DNA from 3 places in the Kitasatospora sp. NPDC058478 genome. Region 3 is predicted to be linked to each of the others. Evidence: riboswitches for the same ligand, from Rfam matches in the RefSeq annotation. Region 3 holds a riboswitch; each other region holds the start of a gene.

Region 1 (3,223 bases), on a different contig from region 3:
GTGGCCCAGGCATGCCGAAGCGCTGCCACAGGAACAGCGAGACACCCGGAGCAGCGCTTCGACAGAACGACGTCAGTCGGCGAGGGGGAGGTAGACCCGGTTGCCCTGGGCGGCGAACTCGGCGGACTTCTCCGCCATGCCTGCCAGGGCCTCGGCGTCGAACTCGGTCTCCACGGCACTGGAACCCTCGCCGTGCTCGGCGCGGATCTTCTGACTGATCTTCATCGAGCAGAACTTCGGGCCGCACATGGAGCAGAAGTGGGCCGTCTTGGCGGGTTCGGCGGGGAGGGTCTCGTCGTGGAAGGCGCGGGCGGTCTCCGGGTCGAGGGCCAGGTTGAACTGGTCCTCCCAGCGGAACTCGAAGCGGGCGTCGGAGAGGGCGTCGTCCCAGTCCTGGGCGCCGGGGTGGCCCTTGGCGAGGTCGGCGGCGTGGGCGGCGATCTTGTAGGTGATCACGCCGGTCTTGACGTCGTCGCGGTTGGGCAGGCCCAGGTGCTCCTTGGGCGTGACGTAGCAGAGCATCGCGGTGCCCCACCAGGCGATCATCGCGGCGCCGATGCCCGAGGTGATGTGGTCGTAGCCGGGGGCGACGTCGGTGGTGAGCGGGCCGAGGGTGTAGAACGGCGCCTCGTCGCAGATCTCCTGCTGGAGATCCATGTTCTCCTTGATCTTGTGCATCGGGACGTGGCCCGGGCCCTCGATCATCACCTGGACGTCGCGCTCGCGGGCGATCCGGCCGAGCTCGCCGAGGGTGCGCAGTTCGGCGAACTGCGCCTCGTCGTTGGCGTCCGCGATGGAGCCGGGGCGCAGGCCGTCGCCGAGCGAGAAGGTGACGTCGTAGCGCGCGAGGATGTCGCAGAGCTCCTCGAAGTTGCTGTAGAGGAAGTTCTCCTGGTGGTGCGCCAGGCACCAGGCGGCCATGATCGAGCCGCCGCGCGAGACGATGCCGGTCTTGCGGCGGGCGGTCAGCGGGACGTACCGGAGCAGGACGCCGGCGTGGACGGTCATGTAGTCGACGCCCTGCTCGCACTGCTCGATGACGGTGTCCCGGTACACCTCCCAGCTCAGGTCCTCGGCCTTGCCGTCGACCTTCTCCAGGGCCTGGTAGAGCGGCACGGTGCCGATCGGCACGGGGGAGTTGCGCAGGATCCACTCGCGGGTGGTGTGGATGTTGCGGCCGGTGGAGAGGTCCATGACGGTGTCGGCGCCCCAACGGGTGGCCCAGGTCATCTTCTCCACCTCCTCCTCGATCGAGGAGGTGACGGCGGAGTTGCCGATGTTGGCGTTGATCTTCACCAGGAAGTTGGTGCCGATGATCGCCGGCTCCACCTCGGGGTGGTTCACGTTGACCGGGATGACGGCCCGGCCGCGGGCCACCTCGGCCCGCACGTACTCGGGGGCGAGGCCCTCGCGCAGCGCCACGAACTCCATCTCGGGGGTGACCACGCCCCGCTTGGCGTAGGCGAGTTGGGTGACGGCGGCACCGCCGCGGCCGCGCAGCGGGCGGCGCGGGCGGCCCGGGAAGACGGCGTCCAGGTTGCGCAGGTTCCCGCCGCGCGGCGAGGTGTGCTTGATCCCGTCGTCCTCGGGGCGCGCCTCGCGGCCGTCGTACTCCTCGACGTCGCCGCGCAGGCGGATCCAGGCGTCGCGCAGGGCGGGCAGGCCGCGCCGCACGTCGGGTTCGTAGGCCTGGTCGGTGTACGGGCCGGAGGTGTCGTACAGCGGGACGGTCCTGCCGTTGGTGAGCTGCACCTCGCGGTACGGGACCCGCAGGTCGGGCCGGGACCCTTCGCGGTAGGCCTTGCGCCAGGCCGGGGTGGGGTAGCCGGTGCCGGCGCTGGTGACGGAGGCGGTGGCGGTGGCGGCCTCGCCGGTCTCGCTGCCGCCGGCCTCGGTGCCGCTGTTCCCGGTGCTGCGGGCAGGCTGCGGCTGTGCTTCGAACGTGGTCATCTGACCTCAAACTCCCTACGCCGGCATTACCCGGTCAGGTTCCTGCGGTCGACGCAGCCGTCGGTCCGTCCGTCGACGTCCCGGTCAGCGCCCTCTCAGCCCGGTGCTCCGAGCTCCCGCGTCGGCAGGCGGTGTTGCCTGCACATGACGCCCAACACCGTAGCGAGCCGATCGCCGCAGGTCCAGCACGCCTCCGGCCGGCCGGACGCCGCGCCGGGAACGCCGAAGGCCCGGCCCCCGTCCAGGGGGCCGGGCCTCGGGCGGTTGCTCAGCCCTTGGCGGCCTTCTTCACCAGGACCACCACGGCGGCGGCGATGCCGGCGACGACCAGCACCTTGATCAGAATGCTCAGCAGGGCGCCGACGACACCGAAGACGAATCCCACGATGTTCCAGAGCAGCACCAGGACCAGCACCGGGATGACGATGTTCCGCACCCAGGAGGGCAGCGACTTCCAGAGCTCAGCCATGACCGTTCCTTCTCTCCCCGTGGGGTCGGCTGCCGTCCGGTGCCGCATCCCGCTTGCTTTCGGTACTTCGATCGTACGGGGACACGAGTGCCGGAACGAGGCCCGATGGCCCGGAGAGAACCCCTAGATCACCCCGACCCGGGGCCCCGGGGAGACCCGGGTACGGGCATCGGGGACGACCCCCGGAAAGGGCCCCGCACCCCATGCGACCAGCGGTCAGACCGGCCAGCGCTCGCCGCGCCAGGCGGCGTCCCAGAACATCCACTCGTAGCGCGAGGTGGTCGTGAAGTGCTCGACGACCCGGCGCCGTTCGGCCGGGGAGATCTCCTCGCCGAGGCGGTCGGTGAGCGCCAGCACCCGGCGGACGACGGACTGGAACGCCTCGTCGCCGTAGGTGGCGATCCACTTGGCGTACAGCGGGTCGGGGGAGCCCTGGGCGAGCAGCGCCTCGCCGACCCGGGCGTAGATCCAGTAGCAGGGCAGCACCGCGCCGACGGCCTCGGCGAAGGAGCCGCCATAGACGGTGGCCAGCAGGTAGCTGGTGTAGGCCCGGGTGGTGGGCAGCACCGGTTCGGCGGCGGCCTGCTCGGCGCTGCCGCCGAAGGCGGTCAGGAACTCGGCGTGCATGCCCTGTTCGGCGGCCAGCGCGCCGACCGCGTCGTCGGCGAAGGCCCGCACGTCCTCCTCGCCGGGCGCCTTGGCGGCGCAGACGGCGAGCGCGCGGGCGTAGTCGCGCAGGTAGTGCGAGTCCTGGACGACGAAGTGGCGGAAGGCCGCACGCGGCAGGGTGCCGTCGGTGAGGCC
Region 2 (3,223 bases), on a different contig from region 3:
AGCGCCTCGCGGGCCAGCCGGGCGGTCAGCACGGCCTCCCCGGCGGTGAAGCAGCCCGCCGTGTTGGGCAGTACCCGGATGCCGTTGCGGGTCAGCACGTCCAGGACGGAGCCCTGGGTGCCGGCGTCGACCCGGCGCATCGCCACGGTGGTCAGCTCGGTGCCGGAGGCCAGTAGCGCCCGTTCCAGGATCTCCAGGCTGGGTGCGCCGCCGGTGCCCATGATCAGCCGGGAGCCGAAGGACGCCCCGGCGATGGTCAGCAGGTCGTCGGCCATGTCAGCCTCCCTGGACGGCGGTGAGGATCTCGATCCGGTCGCCCGTCGACAGTTCCGTGGCCGGCCACGAACTGCGCGGCACCACGGCCTCGTTGAGGGCGGCGGCGACGCCGCTGTGGGCGGTGCTGAGGGTGGCCACGACCTCTGCGAGGGTGGTCGTGGTGGACACCCGGCGGGGCTCGCCGTTGACGGTCAGCGCGATCTCGGCCGGTGCGGTCCGGGCCGGCGTGGTCTGGGCCGGCGTGGTCTGGGGTGGTGCGATCTCGGTCATGCGGAGGCCTTCGTGGTGGAGCGGTCGGGGGAGAACCGGGTGGGTGTGAACGGCTGTGCGAGCTCGGGGAGTTCGCCGGTCGCCAGGTACTCGGCGAGCAGGTCGGCGGTCACCGGGGTGAGCAGCACGCCGTTGCGGTAGTGGCCGGTGGCGGCGACCAGCCCGGGCAGCGCGGTCGGGCCCAGCAGCGGGGCGTTGTCCGGCGAGCCGGGCCGCAGCCCGGCCGAGGTCTCCAGCAGCGGGAGTTCGGTGATGCCCGGCACCAACTCGTGGGCGTCGCGCAGCAGTTCGTACACCCCGCCGGCGGTGACGGTGGTGTCGTAGCCCTGCTCCTCGGTGGTCGCGCCGATCACCAGCTCGCCGTTCTCCCGGGGCACCAGGTACAGGTGCTGTCCGCGCACCACCGCGCGGACGTTGCGGGACAGGAACGGCCGGTACGCCTCGGGGATCCGCAGCCGCAGGATCTGCCCCTTCACCGGGCGGACGGCCGGCAGCACGCCCTCCGGCAGTCCGGGCAGCCGGTGGCTGTGCGGGCCGGCCGCGAGCACCACCTGGTCGGCCCTCCGGGTCTCGCCTGTGCCGAGCCGGGCGCCGACCGCGCGGCCGCCCTCGACCAGCAGCCCGACGGCCTCGGCACGGTGGACCACGACCCCGGCGAGCTCGCAGGCGGCCACCAGGGCGGTCAGCAGCCGGCGGGGATCCACCTGGTGGTCGTCCGCGACGTGCAGGCCGCCGCGCACGCCGGGGGCGAGCATCGGCTCCAGCCTGCGGGCCTCCCGGCCGGTCAGCCAGGCCGAGTCCAGGCCGAGCCGCTGGTGGAAGGCGTGCAGCTCGCGCAGTTCCTCGCGGTCGTCGGAGTCCAGCGCGACGGCGATCGTGCCGCACCGGCGGTACCCGGTGTCCAGGCCGCCGCTCGCCTCGGTGAGCTCGGCGGCGAAGTCCCCGTACCGCTGGTTGGAGGCCATGCCGAGGCGCAGCAGCGGCTCCTCCCCGTACTGCAGCTCGGTGACCGGGGCGAGCATCCCGGCCGCGACCCCGGCCGCCCCGCCGCCGGGGGAGGGGTCGACCACGACGATGTTCCGCAACCCGCGCTGCGCGGCGCGCCAGGCGACGGCGAGGCCGATGATGCCCCCGCCGATCACCAGCACGTCGGCGTGGGTTTCCTCGGGCAAGCGTGACAAGGCTGCTCTTCTCCCTTCGCCGGAATGACCCGGATCAGGTTCGGACGGTCGCGGGCCGTGCCAGCCCGCCTCTCAGCCCGGTACGCCGGGCTCCCGTGATGGTGCCCCCACCATAACGCCGGGGGCGGGCCCGGCCGAAGGCCCGTACGCGGGGTGGACGGGCCGGTGGCCCCGGCAGGGCGCTGAGTACAGTGACGGGCGTGGCAGAGCTGAACGCAACGGATCGGGTGGTCGTCGTCGGGGCCGGGCTGGCCGGGGCGCAGTGCGCCCTGAAGCTGCGGCAGGGCGGCTGGCGGGGGCGGATCACGCTGGTCGGGGAGGAGCCGCACGCGCCGTACGACCGGCCGCCGCTCTCCAAGGACGTGCTGCTCGGCAAGGCCGACGCCACCACCCTGGACATCGACTACCCGCACCTGGGCATCGAGCTGCTCACCGGCCGCCGCGCCACCGGCCTCACCCCCGGCGTGCTGCACACCGACGCCGGCGACCTCCCGTACGACGCCCTGGTGATCGCCACCGGCGCCACCCCGCGCGCCCTGCCCGGCGCCGAGCGCGCGCACCTGCTGCACACCCTGGACGACGCGCTGGCGCTGCGCGCCCTGCTGCGGCCCGGCCTGCGGCTGGTGCTGGTCGGCGCGGGCTGGATCGGCGCCGAGGTGTCCACCGCCGCCCGCGCGGCCGGCTGCGAGGTGACGGTGGTCGAGGCGGGCCCGGCGCCCGTCCCCGGCGCGCTGCCGGCCGAGGTCGGTTCGGCGATGGCCGCCTGGTACGCCGAGGCCGGTGTCGACCTGCGCTGCGGGGTCGGCGTGGCCGCCGTCGAGGAGGGCGCGGTGCTGCTCGCGGACGGCTCGCACCTGCCCGCCGACGAGGTCGTGGTAGGCGTCGGCGCCCGGCCCGCGACGGGCTGGCTGGCCGGTTCCGGCGTCGAGCTGGACGGCACCGGCGCCGTCCTGGTGGACGGGCGGCTGCGCACCGGCCTGCCCGGCGTCTTCGCGGCCGGGGACTGCGTCAGCTACCCGTCCGCCCGCTCCGGCGCCCGGCTGGCCGTCCAGCACTGGGACCACGCGTTGCAGTCCGGCGAGGCCGCGGCGGCCGCCGTCCTCGGCGCGGACGCGCCGCCGTACGACCCGGTGCCGTACTTCTGGTCGGAGCAGTTCGGCCGGATGGTCCAGTACGCCGGGCGGCACGCCGAGGGCGACGAACTGCTGTGGCGCGGCGGCTCGCAGGACGCCTCCTGGACGGTGCTCTGGCTGCGCGACGGGGTGCCGAGCGCGCTGCTGGCCGTCGACCGGCCGCGCGACCTGACCCAGGGCCGCAGGCTGATCGAGCGCGGCACCGCGCTGGACCGGGCCCGCGCGGCGGACCCCTCGGTGCCGCTGAAGTCGGCGGTCGCGGGGTAGCGGCTGGTGCGCGGGGGGCTGTGGAGGTGGCAGTCTGGTGGCGTGAGTGAGATTGAAAGCAAGATTGAAGCCCTGGTTTCCGAGTGGATGTACCTG
Region 3 (3,223 bases):
GGCCGATCCGGCGGTCGTGCACGCAGACCAGCTCGCCGTCGGCGGTCAGCCGGACGTCGCACTCGACCGCGTCCGCGCCCTCGTCGAGCGCGCGCCGGTACGCCGCCAGGGTGTGCTCGGGCAGGGCGTGCGAGGAACCGCGGTGGGCGATCACCTGGACGGGCGGCGTGGTGCGCGCCGCCGTCGAGGACGGGTCTGTGCTGGTCACGGGCCCCACGATAGGCGGCGGAAGTGACGCGCAGGCGAAGACGGCCCCAATCCGCGGGGCCGTCTTCGGTGCCGGTCGGTCAGCTCCGCGCCGTCCTGCGGGTCAGCGGGGTGAGCGCCCAGGTGACCAGGGCCGGCACCAGGAAGGCGAACAGCGAGGCCGACGTCCACTCCTGCGGGGTGAAGTCCAGGGCGTCCTGGGCGGAGGTCCAGAAGTCCGTCCACCAGCCGGCCACCGCGGTCGGCGCGATGAACTGGTAGACCGCGAAGCCCAGCACCCACGGCAGCAGCATCAGGCGGCGCGAGGGCGCGTCGGCGGAGAGGTTCCAGCCGTACCGGCCGGCGCCGAAGAAGTAGTCCACCGCCAGCACCGCCAGCAGCGGCACGAAGACCGAGCCGATCAGGCCGAGGAAGTTGGTGTAGGTGTCGGTGAACTTGTCGATCTGCAGGGCCAGCACGGTGATCAGCAGGCCGATCCCGCCGGTCAGCACCCGGCGGTCCACCTTCGGCAGCAGGTTCTGCACCGACATCGCGGTCGAGTACACGTTGGCGAAGGACTGGTCCGTCTCGCGCAGCACCAGCACCAGCAGGAACAGCCAGCCGGCCCAGACGCCGAGGAAGGAGTCGAAGATCCTGTTCGGGTCGCCGTCGGACTGCAGCAGGGCCATCAGGCCGAGCACGTAGCACCAGACCTGGGCGATCGTGTAGCCGGAGAAGCTGCCCCAGAACGCCGAGCGCGCGGTGCGCGAGTGCCGGGTGTAGTCGGCGGCCAGCGGGACGAAGGAGATCGACACCGCGATCATCGCGTCGGTGGCGCCCAGGAAGCCGTGCCAGTTGCCGGCGCCCGGGTCGGGCACCCCCTGGCGGCCCAACTGGACGGTGAAGTACACCATCGCGACGGCGACCGCACCGGCCACGAAGCGGCGCAGCACCGCGATCGAGCCCAGCGGCCAGATGGTCAGCGCGGTGGTCAGCGCGCCCGCCAGGAGCACGAACAGCCAGCGGTAGCCGTCGGTGTGGGCGACGGTCTGCGCGCCCACCGCGATCGTGAGCAGCTCGAACACGCCCCAGCCGACGCACTGGACGATGTTCAGCACCGTCGGGACGTACGACAGCCGGGTGCCGAACAGCCCGCGCAGGTTCGCCATCGCGGGCGCACCGGTACGGGCCCCGATCAGCGCGGCCACGCCGAGCATCGCGGTGCCGACCACGGTGCCGGCCACGATCGCGGTCACCGCGGCGGCCAGCGACAGCTCGCTGCCCTTGGCGCCGAGCACGGTCGCGGCGGTGGAGAAGCCGATCAGGCTGACGCCCAGGTTCATCCAGAGCGCGAAGTGGTCCCGGAAGCGCAGCGTGCGCGGCGGCTCGGTGTCCAGTACGAGCGGTGCCTCGGCACGCTCCGGGCGGTCCAGGACGGCGGTCGCCGTGTCGGTGGGGCCCGGGCGACCGCTGTCACCGCTGTCACCGTCGTGAGCGGTCGGGGACGGTTCGGGGAAACCCTTGGACGCGGGCGCGCCCGAAGAAGAGGATGGCGAAGCAGGCGACATGGCCGATACTCCCTACGCCGGCATTACCCGGACAGGTTCCGGCGGTCTGCGCCCCCTCGACGGTCCGCCCACGATCCCGTGGCGTACGGTCGACCAGCGCACTCTCAGCCTGGTCGGTCCAAGCTCCCGCGTGTCAGTTGTGAGCGACAGGCTAACCGGCCCGGGGGTGAACGCCAAGGCCACGGGGTGTGCGGCCCGCATCGCGGGACGTCCGGCGGAGGTGGGGGAGCCTCCGGTCGTCGGCCTGGTCGCCGGTTCGGCCGTCGAGTTGCTCGTCGGCTCGGTCGTCGGCTTGGTGATCGGCTCGGTCGTCGGCGCAGGACAGCCTGGTCGGCGGCCCGGCTGTCGGCGGCGGCTAAGGATTCTTATGAGTTATTCAGAGGGGTCCTTACGGCAATCGAATCGGCAGTACGAAAAACTATGGTCCTTGGTTCTGTCAGCTATGGAGGTCGTTCGTGAGCACCGAGCGCGAGGTTGGGCCCACCGGGCCGCAGGGGGAGCAGCCCTCGGGCGGCCAGGCGGCGGCTGTTCCCGCTTCCGACGGCCACGCCTCGGGCGGGCACCAGCCGACACTGGCCTTCGGCCGGGTCCCCGAGCCCGCGGCCGCGCCGGCCGCCGAGGCCGCACCGGCTGAGGCCGCGCCGACCGAAGGCGCGCCGACCGATGGTGTTCCGGCCGAGGGCGGGTACCAGCCCACCGTGGCCTTCACCAAGGTCCCCGCGCCGGAGGCGGCCCCGCAGGCCCCGGCCGCGCCGGTCGCCGACGCGCCGACCGCCCCGGTCGACGCCGCCACCGGCTACATCGACGCGCCGCCGCCCGTCCTGCCGCCCGCCCCGCCGGTCCCGGCCGCGCCGGCGGTACCCGTCGCACCTGTCGCACCCGTCGCCGAGAGCCCGGCCCTGCCGCCGGGTGCCAACCCGTACGCCACCCCGGCCCACGGCGTCCCCGCCGCCGGCCCGCACGACCCGTACGGCACCCCGGCCGCACCCGGCGCGCCCGCCGCGCACCCCGCGCCCGGCCACCACCCGTTCGGCGCCGGCCAGCCGCTCGGCGGCTGGGGCGCCGCCCACGACGCCGGCGGCGGCGCGGGCTACCCGGGCGGCCCGGCCGGACCGCTCGGCTACCCGGCCGACTACCCCGGCGGCCCCGGCGGCCCGCGCAAGAAGCGCGGCGGCCTGGTCGCCCTGATCGCAGCCGTCGCGCTGGTCGCCGGCGTGGCCGGCGGGGCGCTCGGCGTGACCGTCGCGGACCGCAACGACCGCACCAACAGCGCCGACGACCACCGCAGCACCACCGTCCAGGCCAGCAACACCCAGAAGAACGAGCCCGCCCCCGGCTCGATCGCCGGCATCGCGCAGAAGGCGCTGCCCAGCGTCGTCACCATCAAGGCGCAGGGCAACGGCGAGTCGGGCACCGGCACCGGCTTCGTCTTCGACACCGAGGGCCACATCCTCACCAACAACCACGTG

What was found. A riboswitch is a leader RNA that binds a small molecule or an ion and turns the genes downstream of it on or off. The one in region 3 is predicted to bind thiamine pyrophosphate.
Region 1: another riboswitch for thiamine pyrophosphate. It lies ahead of thiC (phosphomethylpyrimidine synthase ThiC); the one in region 3 lies ahead of ACFWPT_RS36820 (purine-cytosine permease family protein).
Region 2: another riboswitch for thiamine pyrophosphate. It lies ahead of thiO (glycine oxidase ThiO); the one in region 3 lies ahead of ACFWPT_RS36820 (purine-cytosine permease family protein).

What each region holds. Positions count from the first base shown of each region.
Region 1 is NZ_JBHXML010000031.1:41,356-44,578, forward strand. It holds gene thiC (phosphomethylpyrimidine synthase ThiC) at 73-1,950, opposite strand; TPP riboswitch at 1,946-2,080, opposite strand; gene ACFWPT_RS18890 (DUF5326 family protein) at 2,219-2,419, opposite strand; gene tenA (thiaminase II) at 2,636-3,223, opposite strand, start outside.
Region 2 is NZ_JBHXML010000022.1:9,642-12,864, reverse strand. It holds gene ACFWPT_RS14390 (thiazole synthase) at 1-275, opposite strand, end outside; gene thiS (sulfur carrier protein ThiS) at 277-546, opposite strand; gene thiO (glycine oxidase ThiO) at 543-1,718, opposite strand; TPP riboswitch at 1,722-1,834, opposite strand; gene ACFWPT_RS14375 (NAD(P)/FAD-dependent oxidoreductase) at 1,919-3,127, shown strand; gene ACFWPT_RS14370 (Rv2175c family DNA-binding protein) at 3,170-3,223, shown strand, end outside.
Region 3 is NZ_JBHXML010000095.1:10,444-13,666, reverse strand. It holds gene ACFWPT_RS36825 (glycerophosphodiester phosphodiesterase family protein) at 1-208, opposite strand, end outside; gene ACFWPT_RS36820 (purine-cytosine permease family protein) at 288-1,754, opposite strand; TPP riboswitch at 1,747-1,894, opposite strand; gene ACFWPT_RS36815 (S1C family serine protease) at 2,210-3,223, shown strand, end outside.